DNA from 2 places in the Variovorax pasteuri genome. Region 2 is predicted to be linked to the other one. Evidence: riboswitches for the same ligand, from Rfam matches in the RefSeq annotation. Region 2 holds a riboswitch; the other holds the start of a gene.
What was found. Region 2 has a riboswitch for manganese ahead of ACSFBM_RS24135 (TMEM165/GDT1 family protein). Riboswitches for the same ligand answer to the same signal wherever they lie in the genome.

Region 1: it holds a riboswitch for manganese, as region 2 does, so the genes downstream of both, mntP (manganese efflux pump MntP) here and ACSFBM_RS24135 (TMEM165/GDT1 family protein) in region 2, are expected to answer to the same signal.

The regions. Positions count from the first base shown of each region.
Region 1 covers NZ_JBPJZS010000008.1:238,295-245,277, reverse strand. The annotation lists gene ACSFBM_RS26090 (hypothetical protein) at 1-532, shown strand, start outside; gene ACSFBM_RS26085 (ATP-binding protein) at 525-1,172, shown strand; gene cysS (cysteine--tRNA ligase) at 1,356-2,729, shown strand; gene ACSFBM_RS26075 (hypothetical protein) at 2,937-3,140, shown strand; yybP-ykoY riboswitch at 3,269-3,439, shown strand; gene mntP (manganese efflux pump MntP) at 3,454-4,023, shown strand; gene ACSFBM_RS26065 (LysR substrate-binding domain-containing protein) at 4,080-5,006, opposite strand; gene ACSFBM_RS26060 (FMN-dependent NADH-azoreductase) at 5,107-5,949, shown strand; gene ACSFBM_RS26055 (efflux transporter outer membrane subunit) at 5,880-6,983, opposite strand, start outside.
Region 2 covers NZ_JBPJZS010000007.1:206,396-213,378, forward strand. The annotation lists gene lptC (LPS export ABC transporter periplasmic protein LptC) at 1-96, shown strand, start outside; gene ACSFBM_RS24125 (SDR family oxidoreductase) at 115-897, shown strand; gene ACSFBM_RS24130 (RNA recognition motif domain-containing protein) at 992-1,558, opposite strand; yybP-ykoY riboswitch at 1,823-2,011, shown strand; gene ACSFBM_RS24135 (TMEM165/GDT1 family protein) at 2,023-2,586, shown strand; gene metX (homoserine O-succinyltransferase MetX) at 2,807-3,979, shown strand; gene metW (methionine biosynthesis protein MetW) at 3,976-4,566, shown strand; gene ACSFBM_RS24150 (IMPACT family protein) at 4,592-5,179, shown strand; gene ACSFBM_RS24155 (ion transporter) at 5,124-6,062, opposite strand; gene ACSFBM_RS24160 (bactofilin family protein) at 6,201-6,710, shown strand; gene ACSFBM_RS24165 (DUF72 domain-containing protein) at 6,735-6,983, opposite strand, start outside.

The DNA.
Region 1 (6,983 bases), on a different contig from region 2:
CATGGAGGTTTCCGTGCTCATTCCGAACGAGCGGCTGAGGGTCTGGAAAGAGGAGGGTGACACGCTTGAAATGAATCGCCTGGCAACTCGCTGGACCGTGGTCCGATGGGACTGTGTGCCCGGACCCGGACCGGATGATTTCCACGCCGAGTACGCGACGCTCGATGAGGCGCTTCTGAGCATCTGGAATTTCTTTTTCGGCCAGCCGATCGTCATCGGCGATTGGGTTGTGCCGATTCATCGTCGTCCGTTCTGGACGCTGGGCAGGCTTCAGTACCGTCTTGCCAACCTTGTGCACGTCAGCCAGAGCGCATTCGATGCGATCGCTGAACAGCGGCGACTGCGCGCGCGAACGTCGCCGAAAAAAGAGCATGGTTTCGCGTATCAGGCGGAAGTCTCTCAGTTTCTGCGTTGCGACCACGTCTCCGGGTCGGTATTGCGGTTGATGGTGCGTCGCGATCTGGAGGAGGCGTATGTGGTCGACGCTGGAAGCGTGGCCGATTGCGAGGAAAGAGATGAGACCCATGAGTGAAGACTTTTCGCCCCGCGAGATTGAAATCCTGACCAGTGCCGAAGCGGTGCGCCGGCGCACGCACATGTACTTCGACGCGGAGGATCCTGACATCGCCGCAACGCTGACGATGCAGTCGTTGTGCCATGCCATCGACGATGCAATGGACGGCCGCTGTACCGCCGTCCTGCTGCGCGTGGAGGGACCGCGCTTCGAGGTCCGGTACGACAGCGGGATGCCGCTGGAGCCCGACTCGGAACATCCGCAGTGGACTGTCGCCGAGGTCTTTCTCAGGGTGCATGCGGCCTGCCATTCGCGCAAGCGTCACCTCGAGGTGGGCTCCGAGTTCTGCCGGATCGGGCTTGCCGTTCTCAATGCGGTGTGCAGTGAATTGACCGCGGAGATCGACGACGCAGGCATGTCCACGTCGCTGCGTTTCGAGCGCGGCGAGTTGGTCGATTCGTCTGCGCTTCGGCCAACCGAGCGCCGAGACGGAACGCGGCTGTGCTTCACGCTCGACGCAAGCATTCTTCGGGACGTCGTTCCTCGGGAGGCGGCGCTGCGCCATGCCATCGATGCGCTGCACGCTCGCTTCCAGGGCCTTGCGATTTCAATGGAATATGGGAGCGCAGCGTTTGACCAGCCCACCATCGAGCGCTAGCATCGCCTTCATGTTCACCCCCGCATCCTTGTCCTCTCGCCTCGTGCGCGCATGCTGTCTCAGCGTGCCATGGAGTGCTTGCGGCTAGCGAATCTGTTCACGTCCGCATCCTCGATGGCCACCCGTTGCAAGACCGGTGGCCTTTTTGTTGTCTGCGTTTCTTCCGGCATCACGAAAGCCTGCATGTCCCTAGCCCTGTACGACACCTGGTCGCGCGCCGTGCGTCCATTCGCCCCCTTGCAGCCCAGCCACGTGGGACTGTATTGCTGCGGACCGACGGTGTACGACCACGCGCACATCGGCAACCTGCGAACCTACGTGTTCGAGGACGTGTTGCGCCGTGTGCTCGAGCTGAACGGGTACGCCGTGCGGCATGTGGTGAACATCACCGACGTCGGCCACCTCGTGTCCGACGCCGACGAGGGCGAAGACAAGATGGAGAAGGGAAGCCGGCGCGCCGGAGAGTCCGCATGGGCCATCGCGCAGCGCTACACCGCTGCCTTCCAGGCCGATTGGCGGGCGCTGAATCTGCTGGAGCCCACGGCCTGGCCGCGTGCCACGGACTACATTCCCGAGCAGGTGGCGTTCATCGGCGAGCTGGAGCGCAAGGGCTACACCTACCAGACCGCCGACGGGCTCTACTTCGACACCACGCGACAGGACGACTATGGCCACCTGGCCCGGCTGGACCGCGAAGGCCTGCGGGCCGGAACACGCGTTGCGATGGGTGAGAAGCGCAGCATCTCGGACTTCGCGCTCTGGAAGTTCAGTCCGGCGGGCGCCCATCGGCAAATGGAATGGGACAGCCCCTGGGGGCGCGGCTTTCCCGGCTGGCACATCGAATGCTCCGCCATGTCGGCCGCGCTGCTGGGGCCGTGGTTCGACATTCATTGCGGTGGCGAAGACCACGTCGCGGTGCACCACAGCAATGAGATTGCGCAGACGCAGGCCTGCCATGGCACCCGGGTTGCCAATTTCTGGATGCACGGGCACTTTCTCACGCTGGACGACAAGAAGATGGCCAAGGCGGACGGCGGCTTCCTGCGCCTTCAGACATTGATCGACCAGGGCATCGACCCGATGGCCTATCGCTACCTGTGCCTGACCGCGCACTACCGAAGCACCTTGCGTTTCACAGAAGAGGCGATGAACGCGGCGCAGTCGGCACTGGACCGGCTGCGCAGAAGCTATGCAAGCTGGCCACCCGGCGGCGTTGCCGACCATGACTTCGTCGCTCGCTTCGACACTGAGGTCAACCAGGACTTGAACCTGCCGCGCGCGTTGGCCGTCCTGTGGGAGCTGGTCAGGGGCAATTTGCCGCCGGAGGTCCGACGCGCCACGGTCGACCATTTCGATACCGTGCTCGGGTTGCGCGTGGGGCAGTGGACGCCGCACCCGCACCGTATTCCCGCAGAGGTTGCCACCTTGCTTGCCCAGCGCCAGGTCGCGCGTGCCGACAAAGACTGGGTGCAGGCCGATCGTCTTCGTGATGCGTTGAGGGCCCTGGGCTGGCAAGTGGAGGATGGAGCTAGCGGACAGCGGCCGAATCCGCTCTGACACGGTGAAGGGAGGATGGCGCCTTTGCGCGAAGCTGTCTGTCAAGTCGCGCCAGGGCAACGCGCCCATCCATTCCGCCCATGCCGACCACAAGGCACAAAAATGAGGGCTTCCAGTTTGGCGTCGTGGCCAACTTGAAACAAATTCTGTAAGAGTTTCGATTGCCTGAAGGCTACTATTCAAGGCATAAAACAGACAAGGAGCCCCATGGAGACGTACCCCACCCTTCGCCAGGCCACAGGTGTAGCCCGCACCCTCAGCAAGCGCTCGTCATGCACCATCGTGGTCTACCGCGTGGGCGAGGAAAAGTTCGTGGCAGCGCATGCCACCGACCCCGTGGAAGGCGGAACCATCGAAGGCGTGTACCGCGACGGGTACGTCGTGAAGACGCTGCTGACAAAGAAGGACTGACCGGTCCGGTTCCTTCGCTTCAAGAGCCTCCTTCGGGAGGCTTTTTTGCGGGGTCGATCAAGCCAAGACCCTGCCGCCAAAGCAGTCGCTGTCACACGGGCGTTGCAACCGGCCCACTAGAATCGCCGCTCCCTTGGGGAGTAGCCGGCTTCCGGACTTCGGAAGCGCTCACGTCAACATACTCGGTTCGCACCATGCGACCGTGGCGTGAGCAGCCGAAAGGTTGGCGAGACCAGCGGTGCACGAACGCGGCCTTGGCCGGCGGGTTCGTGTGCCGCGGCGTCTTGAACCGGCCTTGCCTGCTACTTCCAAAATGAACCTTGCTTCCACGATCCTCCTTGCATTCGCCATGTCGACGGATGCTTTCGCCGCCGCTGTCGGCAAAGGCGCAGCACTGCGCAAACCTTCCTGGCGCGAAGCCCTGCGCACGGGACTCATCTTCGGCGTCATCGAGGCGATCACGCCGGTCATCGGCTGGGCGGCGGGCCTTGCCGCCGCGAGCTACGTCGCGAAATGGGACCACTGGATCGCGGTCACGCTGCTCAGCGTGCTGGGCCTGCGCATGATCTGGGCGGGCTTCGGCGCACCCGACGCCGTCGACGACAAGCCGAGCCGCAACTCCTTCTGGACGCTCGCGATCACCGGCTTCGCCACGAGCATCGACGCCATGGCGGTGGGTGTCGGGCTGGCCTTCATCAACGTCAACATCGCGTGGACCGCGCTGGCCATCGGGCTGGCGACGATGACGATGGTGACCCTCGGCGTGATGGTGGGGCGCGTGCTGGGCGCGGTGGTCGGCAAGCGCGCCGAGATCCTGGGCGGCGTGGTGCTGATCGGGATCGGGTTCTTCATTCTTTACGAGCACCTGAACGGCATGGCTTGAGCCCAGGCTGAACGGGTTCGCCGGGCTGCACGCGCTTGCGCGCGCGTGCAGCATCGTCAGCCGGCAACGGCCTGCGCCGCGACCCAGTCCCACACCGCGCGAATCGCCGGTTCGTTCTGCCGCCCGTGGGCCGCCGCAAGAAAGTAGCTGCCGGTAGCCAGCGCGGGCCCGAAGGGCTGCACCAGCGCCCCGCTGCGCAGTTCTTCCGCGGACAGCGTGAGGCTCAGCAGCGCCACGCCATGCCCCGCGAGCGCCGCCAGCGTGGCGTGCGTCTCGTCGGAAAACGACAGGCCCGCGGCTTTGATCCCACGCCCCCTCGGTGGCGCGATGCCGGCTTCACGAAACCAGCGCGGCCACACGGCCGGCGCAAGGGCCTGCGGCTGCCAGTCGCAATGAATGAGCTGGTGCTTCGGCAGGTCGGCCACGCGCTTCAACCCCAGCATCGGGCTGCACAGCGGCGCATAGCGCTCGGGCATGAGTTCGCGCGACACCAGCCCCGGCCAGTTGCCGCTGCCGGAGCGCACCGCGATGTCGGCGTCGCCGCGTGCAAGGTCGACCAGCGTGTCGCTCGTGTGCAAGCGCAGTTCGACGTGGGGGCATGACTTGCGGAACGCCTCCATGCGCGGCAGCACCCAGCGCGCGGCGAAGGCGGTGTTGGTCGTCAGCGTCACGGCCTGCGATGCGGCGGGTCGGCGCAGCTTGTCGACACCGGCTTGCAGCACGTCGAAGCCCGTGCGCAGATCGTCGAAGAGCCGGCGGCCAGCGGGCGTCAGCGCGAGCTGCCGCGTGAGCCTGCGAAACAACGGCTGGCCCAGCGTGTCTTCGAGCGCGCGCACCTGGTGGCTGATGGCCGACGGCGTCACCGAGAGCTCGAGCGCCGCGCGCTGAAAGCTCAGGTGGGCAGCGGCGGCCTCGAAGGCGCGCAGGGACAGCAGCGGCGGCAGCCGGCGGGGAGGGCGAACAGATGAGCCAATCTCGTCCATGGGCAGAGAAATGATCGTTTGTGGAGACGGGCCTGCATGCCTAGATTCAGGGCCTGCAACGCCATTGTGGCAGCGCAAGGCACATCAACCCAGCTCACCCATGAAGACCCAGACCCTGAACCTTCTTCACATCGACGCCAGCGCCCGCGCGGGCCGCTCCGGCACCGACCCGCACGGCTCGCACACGCGCCGCCTTTCTGCGCGCTTCGTCGAGCGATGGCGCCAGGCACGCCCCGGCGACCGCATCGACCACCTCGACGTGGGCCAGCACCCGCCCGCGCCCGTCGACGGCCGATGGATCCACGCGGCTTTCACGCCACCGGCCGCACGCGAACCCTGGATGTCCGAGGCGCTGGCGGAAAGCGACCGCCTGGTCGACCAGCTCATCGCCGCAGACCTCGTGGTCATCGGCCTGCCCATGTACAACTTCAGCGTGCCCGCGCAGTTCAAGGCCTGGATCGACAACATCGTGCGCGTGGGCCGGACCTTCGGCTTCGACCGTGCGCGCGGCGCGGTGCCGTACTGGCCGCTGCTGGCGGATGCGGGCAAGCGCGCGGTGCTGCTGGGCGCGCGCGGGGACCACGGCTACGGCTACGGCGACGGCGAGGGTGGGGGCGGACGCGTGGCGCACCTCAACCACACCGAGAGCAGCGTGCGCGCGGCGCTGGGCTACATCGGCATCACCGAGGTGTTCGAGGCGGCGGTGGAGTCCGACGAGTTCGGCGGCGAGCAGTTGGCGCAGTCGCTGCGGCGCACCGAGTCGCGCGTGGACGATCTGGCCGACTTCCTGCTGCGCTCGATCACGCGCAGCCAGGCCGCCACGGGCAGTGCGCCGCCAGCGGATGCGCACGCAAGCGGATCAGGCGGCCCGCATCAACGCGGCGTGTTCGACGCGACCGCTCCCGCCGGCGCATCGTCCCATCCGCCCCCGAGCGCCTTGTAGAGGTTCACGGTGTTCACCGCCTGCTTGAGCTGCAGCTCGATGGCCTGGCGCTGCTCGATGTACAGCTCGCGCTGCGAATCGGCGCCGGCGAAGTAGTCCTCCAGCCCGTTGCGAAAGCGCGTGCGCGAAATGGACGCCACCTTGTCCAGCGCCTGCACGCGCGCCTGCTGCGCCGCGATCTGCGGCCGCAGGTGGCTGTCGGCGATGAGCGCGTTGGCCGTTTCGCGCAGCGCCTGCTGCACCGCGTACTCGTAGCTGGCCATGGCGGCGGCCAGCCGCTCTTCGTTGGCGCTCAGGTTGGCCGAGCGGCGGCCCCAGTCGAAGATGGGCAGCGACACGCCGAGCACGGTGGCCCAGCTGCGGTTGCCCGAGCCCAGCAGGCTGGAGAACTCGGTGCTCAGCCCACCCGCCACCGCCGTCAATGAAAAGCTCGGGTAGAACGCCGCCTTGGCCGCGCCCACGCCCGAGTTCGCGGCCTCGACGCGGGCGTAGGCTGCCAGCAGGTCGGGGCGGCGCTGCAGCAGGCTGGCGGGCAGCCCGACCGGCACGTCGGCCACCGAACGCTCGGGCCACGGGCGCTGCATGCCGATGGTCGGTGGCACGGGCTGGCCGACCAGCACGGCCAGCCACTGCAGGTCTTGCCCCACGCGCATGCGGAACTCTTCGCGCTGCACGTTGGCGCGCTCCACCAGCGACTGCGAGCGCAGCACGTTCAGGTCCGACGTGCCGCCCACGGTGCGGGCGCGCTGCATCACGCGGGTGCTGTCGGACTGGTTGGCGAGGTCACCCTCGGCGAGCGCCAGCAGGGCGCGGTCGGCGCGCAGCGTGAGGTAGGCGTTCGACACCTCGCCCACCAGGTTCATGCGCGCGGCCGCCAGGTCGCGCTCGCTGGCCAGGGCCTGTGAGCCGGCCTGCTTCACGCCGGCATCGACATGGCCGAAGAAGTCGAGCTCGTACGCCGTGACGCCGGCCTGCACGGCGTAGGTGGTGGCCACGCGGCCCACCGCCTGGTTGTTGGTGACGATGCCGTCGGG
Region 2 (6,983 bases):
AACCTGAGCGGCGTGGCCAACCTGAACGGCCGGGTGCGCGGGGTGCTGATTCCGTCGGCGGCGGCTGCCGCCCCTGCCCCCGCCAAGAAGCGCTGAAGAAGAACAAACCCCCGCATGACCACGTCCCCGCTAGTCTTCATCACCGGCGCATCGAGCGGCATCGGCCAGGCCCTGGCCGCGAGCTTCTGCGACGCGGGCTACCGGCTGGCGCTCGTCGCGCGCCGCACGGCAGAGATCGAATCGTGGGCGAACGCGCGTCAATTAAGCACGGATCGCTATCAAATTTATAGTGCTGACGTGGCGCAGAGCGACAGCATCGTGGCTGCAGGCAACGCCTGCATCGCGCGCCAGGGGTTGCCCGACGTGGTGATCGCCAATGCCGGCATCAGCGTGGGCATCGACACGGCGGAGCGCGCCGACCTGGACGTGCTGGCGCAGACCTTTGCCACCAACAACGTCGGCCTGGCCGCCACCTTCCATCCGTTCGTGCGGGCCATGGTGCGGCGCGGCAGCGGTCGGCTGGTGGGCATCGGCAGCGTGGCGTCCATTCGGGGGCTTCCGGGGCACGGTGCCTACTGCGCCAGCAAGGCCGGCGTGGTGGCGTACTGCGAAAGCCTTCGCGGCGAGCTGCACAACAGCGGCGTCAAGGTGGTCACCCTGTGCCCGGGCTACATCGACACGCCGCTCACGCAGGGCAACCGCTACGGCATGCCGTTTCTCATGAAGGCGGAAGACTTCGCCGCCCAGGCGCTGCGCGCCATCGAGTCGGGCACCAGCTACCGCGTGATTCCATGGCAGATGGGCGTGATCGCGAAGGTCATGCGCATGCTGCCCAATGCCCTGCTTGACCGGGCCGTGCAGGGGCGGGGGCGCAAGAAGCGCAGCGGGGAAGCCTGAGCGCGATCACGCCGGCGCGCGTCTTGCGCGCGCCGACCATGAAAAAAGGCTCCGGAGGGAGCCTTTTGTCTTTCTGTGTGCCGAGGTGCAGGGCTCAGTAGCTGTTGCCGCCACCACCGCCGTAGCCGCCGCCACCACCGCCGCTGCGGCCACCACCGCCGCCGCCACGCGGGCCGGCACCGTAGGGGCTGCGGAAACCACCGTCTCCACCGCCACCGCCACCGCCACTGCGGCCACCGCCACCGCCGCCGTAGCCGCCACCGCCGGAGCGACCACCACCGCCGCCGCTGCGATCGCCGCCACCGCCACCGTAGCCACCACCGCCGCCGCCGTAGCCACCGCCACCACCGCCGCCATAACCACCACCACCGCCGCCGTAGCCGCCGCCACCACCGCTGCGCGGGGGACGTGCTTCCATCGGACGTGCTTCGTTGACGACGACGCTGCGGCCGCCCAGGGGCTGGCCGTTCATGCCGGTGATGGCTGCTTGCGCTTCCGCGTCACTGCCCATCTCGACGAAGCCGAAGCCCTTCGAGCGGCCGGTGTCGCGTTCCATCATGACCTTGGCGCTGGTCACTGCGCCGAACTGGCCGAAAGCCTGTTCGAGATCCTGGTCGCGCACCGAGTAAGGCAGGTTGCCGACGTACAGTTTGTTGCCCATCGAGGGACTCCTATAAACACATCAAGAAAAGCGATGGAGTCCCGAAAGCATCACTCAAACGAGAGCCGTCGAGTCGCGCGAAACTGACCGATCACCGAGCTGTCTCCCGGCCAAAATGAAGAGGGAGGCTCGTGCATTATGGGTGAAATATTTAAAAAGCAAGCGGGAATTTGCGTCTTGAGGTAGCCCCTGTCAAAACCATCGGAAAGCCAGTGCACGCTTACTGTTGGGGGTGGTATTCCGGCGCGACCGGTGGTTAGAATCCGCCCCGTCATTGGGGAGTAGCCGCCTTCCGATTTGCGAGAAGGGCCCGCGTCAACAGACTTGTCCTGCCCCACACGGGACATGGCGCGTGCAGTGAGCCCACACCTGGCGAGACCTTTGACCATGCAACTTCGGGAAATATGGCCGAAGGTGTTGCATGGTCAATTGCGTCCTTCGGCCCAAGGAACCCCACGTTCATCATGGAAGCTTTTCTCGTTGCAACCGGCGTTGTTGCGCTCGCGGAAATGGGCGACAAGACCCAACTCCTGGCCCTTTTGCTTGCGGCCCGTTTCAGGAAACCCTGGCCGATCGTGCTCGGCATCTTCGTCGCCACCATCGTCAATCACGCGCTGGCGGGTGCCGTCGGCAACTACATCACGCGCTGGCTCGGGCCCGAGGTGTTGCGCTGGATCCTTGGCGGCTCGTTCATCGCCATGGCGGTCTGGATGCTGATTCCCGACAAGCTCGACGACGACGACGCCCCGGGCGTTTCGAAGTTCGGCGTCTTCGGCACCACCGTGATCGCCTTCTTCCTGGCCGAGATGGGCGACAAGACCCAGATCGCCACCGTCATGCTCGCCGCGCGCTTCACGCACGACTACTTCTGGGTGGTCGCCGGCACCACGCTGGGCATGATGCTGGCCAACGCGCCGGTGGTGTGGCTGGGCGACAAGATCGTGCGACGCGTGCCGATCAAGCTCGTGCACGGCATCTCCGCCGCGATCTTCCTGGTGCTCGGCATCGTCATGATCGTCGGCTGGTAAGAAGGACGGGTTCCTTCCAGGAACACCGCGGAACCGGCTTCGCCGGGCCGCCGGTGTTGCCCCCGGAAAGGGGGTGGAGAAGCGACACGAAGTGCGCGAAGCCTGAGGGATATACTTGCCCTGCGCCGATTTGCTACAGCTTGCGGGCGCTTTATAAATTCAGCTAAAGACAGGCGCGGCAGACCCGGCTCGTTTTTGGCGAGGCCGGGTTTTTTCATTCATGTCGTCGTCACCTCCTTTGGTCGTCACCTCGCAGTCGATGCAGTTCGCCGGGCCGCTGGCCTTGCGCAGCGGCGCGTCGATCAGCGACTACACGCTCGCCTACGAAACCTACGGCACCCTGAACGCCGAGCGCAGCAATGCGGTGCTGGTGTGCCATGCGCTCAACGCTTCGCACCACGTCGCCGGCGTCTACCAGGGCCAGGCCCGCTCCGAGGGCTGGTGGGACAACATGGTGGGCCCGGGCAAGCCGGTCGACACCGACCGCTTCTTCGTGATCGGCGTGAACAACCTCGGCTCCTGCTTCGGCTCGACCGGCCCGATGCACGTCAACCCCGCCACCGGCCGCGTCTACGGCGCCGACTTCCCGGTGGTCACGGTCGAGGACTGGGTCGACGCCCAGGCCGCGCTGCTCGACGCGCTCGGCATCGACACGCTCGCGGCCGTGATGGGCGGCAGCCTCGGCGGCATGCAGGCGCTGTCCTGGACGCTGCAGTACCCCGCGCGCGTGCGCCACGCCGTGGTGGTGGCCAGCGCGCCCAACCTCACGGCCGAGAACATCGCCTTCAACGAGGTGGCGCGCCGCGCCATCGTGACCGACCCCGACTTCCACGGCGGCCATTTCTACGAACACGGCGTCGTTCCGAAGCGCGGCCTGCGCATCGCGCGAATGATCGGCCACATCACGTACCTCAGCGACGACGTGATGAACGCGAAGTTCGGCCGCATCCTGCGCAGTGCCGTGGAAGGTGAGGGCAACGGCGGGCCCGCGGCGCTCGACTACCGCTATTCCACGCAGGACGTCGAGTTCCAGATCGAGAGCTACCTGCGCTACCAGGGCGACAAGTTCAGCGAGTACTTCGACGCCAACACCTACCTGCTGATCACCCGCGCGCTCGACTACTTCGACCCCGCGCGCAGCCACGGCGGCAAGCTCAGCACCGCGTTCGCCCATGCCACGGCCAAGTTCCTGCTCGTGAGCTTCAAGACCGACTGGCGCTTCTCGCCCGCGCGCAGCCGCGAGCTGGTGAAGGCGCTGCTGGAGAACCGCCGCAACGTGAGCTACGCAGAGATCGACGCGCCGCACGGCCACGACGCCTTCCTGCTCGACGACGTGCGCTACATGGGTGTGGTGCGCTCCTACTTCGAGCGCGTTGCCAAGGAGATCCAATGAGCGACCTCGACCATCAACGCCTGATTGCGCAGCTCGTGCCGAAGGGCTCGCGCGTGCTCGACCTCGGCTGCGGCGACGGCGCCCTGCTCGACCTGCTGCAGCGCGAGCGCGGCTGCACCGGCTACGGCGTGGAGATTGCCGACGGCAACGTGCTGCAGTGCATTCGCCGCGGTGTCGACGTGATCCAGCTGAACCTCGACGAAGGCCTGGCGATGTTCGACGACGCCTCGTTCGACGTGGTGCTGCAGATCGACACGCTGCAACACCTGCGCAACGCCGAGGTGATGCTGCGCGAGACCGCGCGCGTGGGGCGCACCGGCATCGTCGCCTTTCCCAACTTCGCGCACTGGCCCAACCGCCTGAGCGTGGCGCGCGGCCGCATGCCGGTGACGCGCCGCCTGCCCTACCAGTGGTACGACACGCCCAACATCCGCGTGGGCACCTTCAAGGACTTCGAAGTGCTGGCCGGCAAGAACAACCTGCGCGTGCTCGATGCCTTCGGCCTGCAGGACGGCCGCGACGTGCGCTGGCTGCCCAATGCGCGCGCCGGCACGGCGGTCTTCAAGTTCGAGCGCGGCGGCAGCTGAAGCTGAAGCACGCCCGCAGCGCGCGATGAGCTTCACGCTTGCCGAGCCGGTCCACAGCGAGTTGCTCATCAGGAAGAGCCGCTTCATCGGCTGCGTGCAGCCGGTCGCCGACCGCGCGGCCGCGCTGGCCGTGGTGGCTTCGCTGCGCGCCGAGCACCCCGCCGCAGCGCATGTGTGCTGGGCCCTGATGGCCGGCGGACAGTCGGCCGCGAACGACGACGGCGAGCCCGGCGGCACCGCCGGGCGGCCGATGCTCGAGGTGCTGCGCCACCAGCAGATCGAAGGAGCGCTTGCCACCGTGGTGCGCTATTTCGGCGGTGTGAAGCTGGGCGCGGGCGGCCTCGTGCGGGCCTACACCGATGCGGTCGCGCAGGCCCTGCTCGGCGCCGCGCTCGTGCCGCTGGTGCGCCAGCGCAGCCTGCGCTGCACGGTGCCCTACGCGCTCGAAGGCCTGGTGCGTCGCGAGCTTGCCGCGGCGGGCGCGGTGCTCGACGGTGTGGCGCACGGCGACGACGTGGCCTTCGCCTTCTCGCTGCCCGAGCCCGACGCCGATGCGTTCATCGCCCGTCTCGGCGATGCTGCGCAAGGGCGCGTCGTCTGGCCGAAGGCGTGACGCGCTTCGCCGGCACCGCGGGTGTAGTGGGTGCCTTGGACACCGACGCCGTCATCGCCAGAATGCCGCGCGGCGCCAGCGGCACCGCCTCGTCGCCGGGTCCGCGCCGCGCCATCTCTGCGGTCACGATGCCCGTGGGCACGGCCAGCACGCCCCAGCCCAGCAGCATCATCACCGAGGCGATCGCGCGGCCCAGGTCGGTCTTGGGCACGAGGTCGCCGAAGCCCACCGTGGCCATGGTCGAGATGGCCCAGTAGATCGCCACCGGAATGCTGGTGAAGCCGTGCACCGGCCCTTCGACCACGTACATCAGCGTGCCCATCACCAGCACCACCAGCATCACGAAGCCGACGAACACCGTGATCTTTCGCCGGCTCGCATGCACCGCCGACACCAGCGCGCGGTATTCCTCGGAGTAGCGCGACAGCTTGAAGATGCGGAACACGCGCAGCAGCCGCAGGATGCGCACGTCGATCAGGTAGGCCAGGCCCGGCGTGAGCACGGCCAGGAAGGTCGGCAGCAGCGCGAGCAGGTCGATCACGCCGTAAAAGCTGCCTGCATAGCGCGCCGGCCGATTCACGCAGGCCAGTCGCCCGAGGTACTCGAGCGTGAAGAGCGCGGTGAACACCCATTCGAGCACGCCGAACACGTGGCCGAAGCGCACATGGATGGCCTGCACGCTGTCGAGAATCACCACGCCCACGCTGGTCACGATCACCGCGATCAGGATCAGGTCGAACAGCCGGCCCAGCCGCGACTCCGACTCGAAGATCACCGAGAACAACGTGCGGCGCCAACCCTGCTCGGGCTTGCCGAAACGCTCGTCGCCTGCGGCCGAATCCGAAGAGGTGGTGGTGGCGGTGCTGCTCGAAGGGGTCGTCATCTGCCGTGGTTTAGGGTCTACTGGAAAGCCATTGTCGGCGGGGTGTACCGTCTTACTCGGTTACGCCTCTTGCGCAATGAAGTACGGCAGGCCGCAAGTGCGTTCTTACGATAGTCCTTTTCCTAGAGGAGCTCCCCATTGGCTACACAGTCCCCCTTCTTCGGCAAGCGTGACCGAGACACCGACTCGTTGACTTCCCGCCCCGCACCGCTGGTCGGCGCAGGCACCAATCTCTCGGGTACCCCCGTCAATCCCTCGTCGCTCACCGCACAGCAAGGCGGCCTGAACGCAGCATCGGCAGCTGCTGCACCCGTCGCCAAGGAAGGCGGCAGCAAGCTCACCGTCGGGCCGAACATCAAGCTCAAGGGCGTGGAGATCACCGATTGCGACACGCTCGTGGTCGAAGGCTTGGTCGAAGCCACGATGGACTCGCGCCTGATGCAGATCGCCGAACAGGGCGAATTCAAGGGCTCCGCCGAGATCGACATCGCCGAGATCCGCGGTGTGTTCGACGGCAACCTCACCGTGCGCGAAAAGCTCGTGATCCATTCGACCGGCAAGGTCACCGGCAAGATCCGCTACGGCAAGATCGTCATCGAAGAAGGCGGCCAGCTGTCCGGCGAAATCAGCTTCGGCACCAAGGCGTAGTTCTGGTGCGCCGCGCGGGCCTCATCAGGCTCCAGGCGGCGTCCACCCCAGGCGCTCCAGCAAGGCACCGGCCGCGGCCGGTGCTTTTTCTTTGGCGCCGTTGATGAAGTAGACGAACACGTCGCGCTTTTTTGGCGATGCGGCCCAGCCCTGTGCACGCTCGGCCCAGGTGTCGAGCGCCTTCGGCCCGTAGCCCGTCTTGAGCTTGGCGTCGGCCATCATGAGCCGTGCATAGGCCACGTCGCCTTCGGGCTCCTCGAAGGACGGAAACTT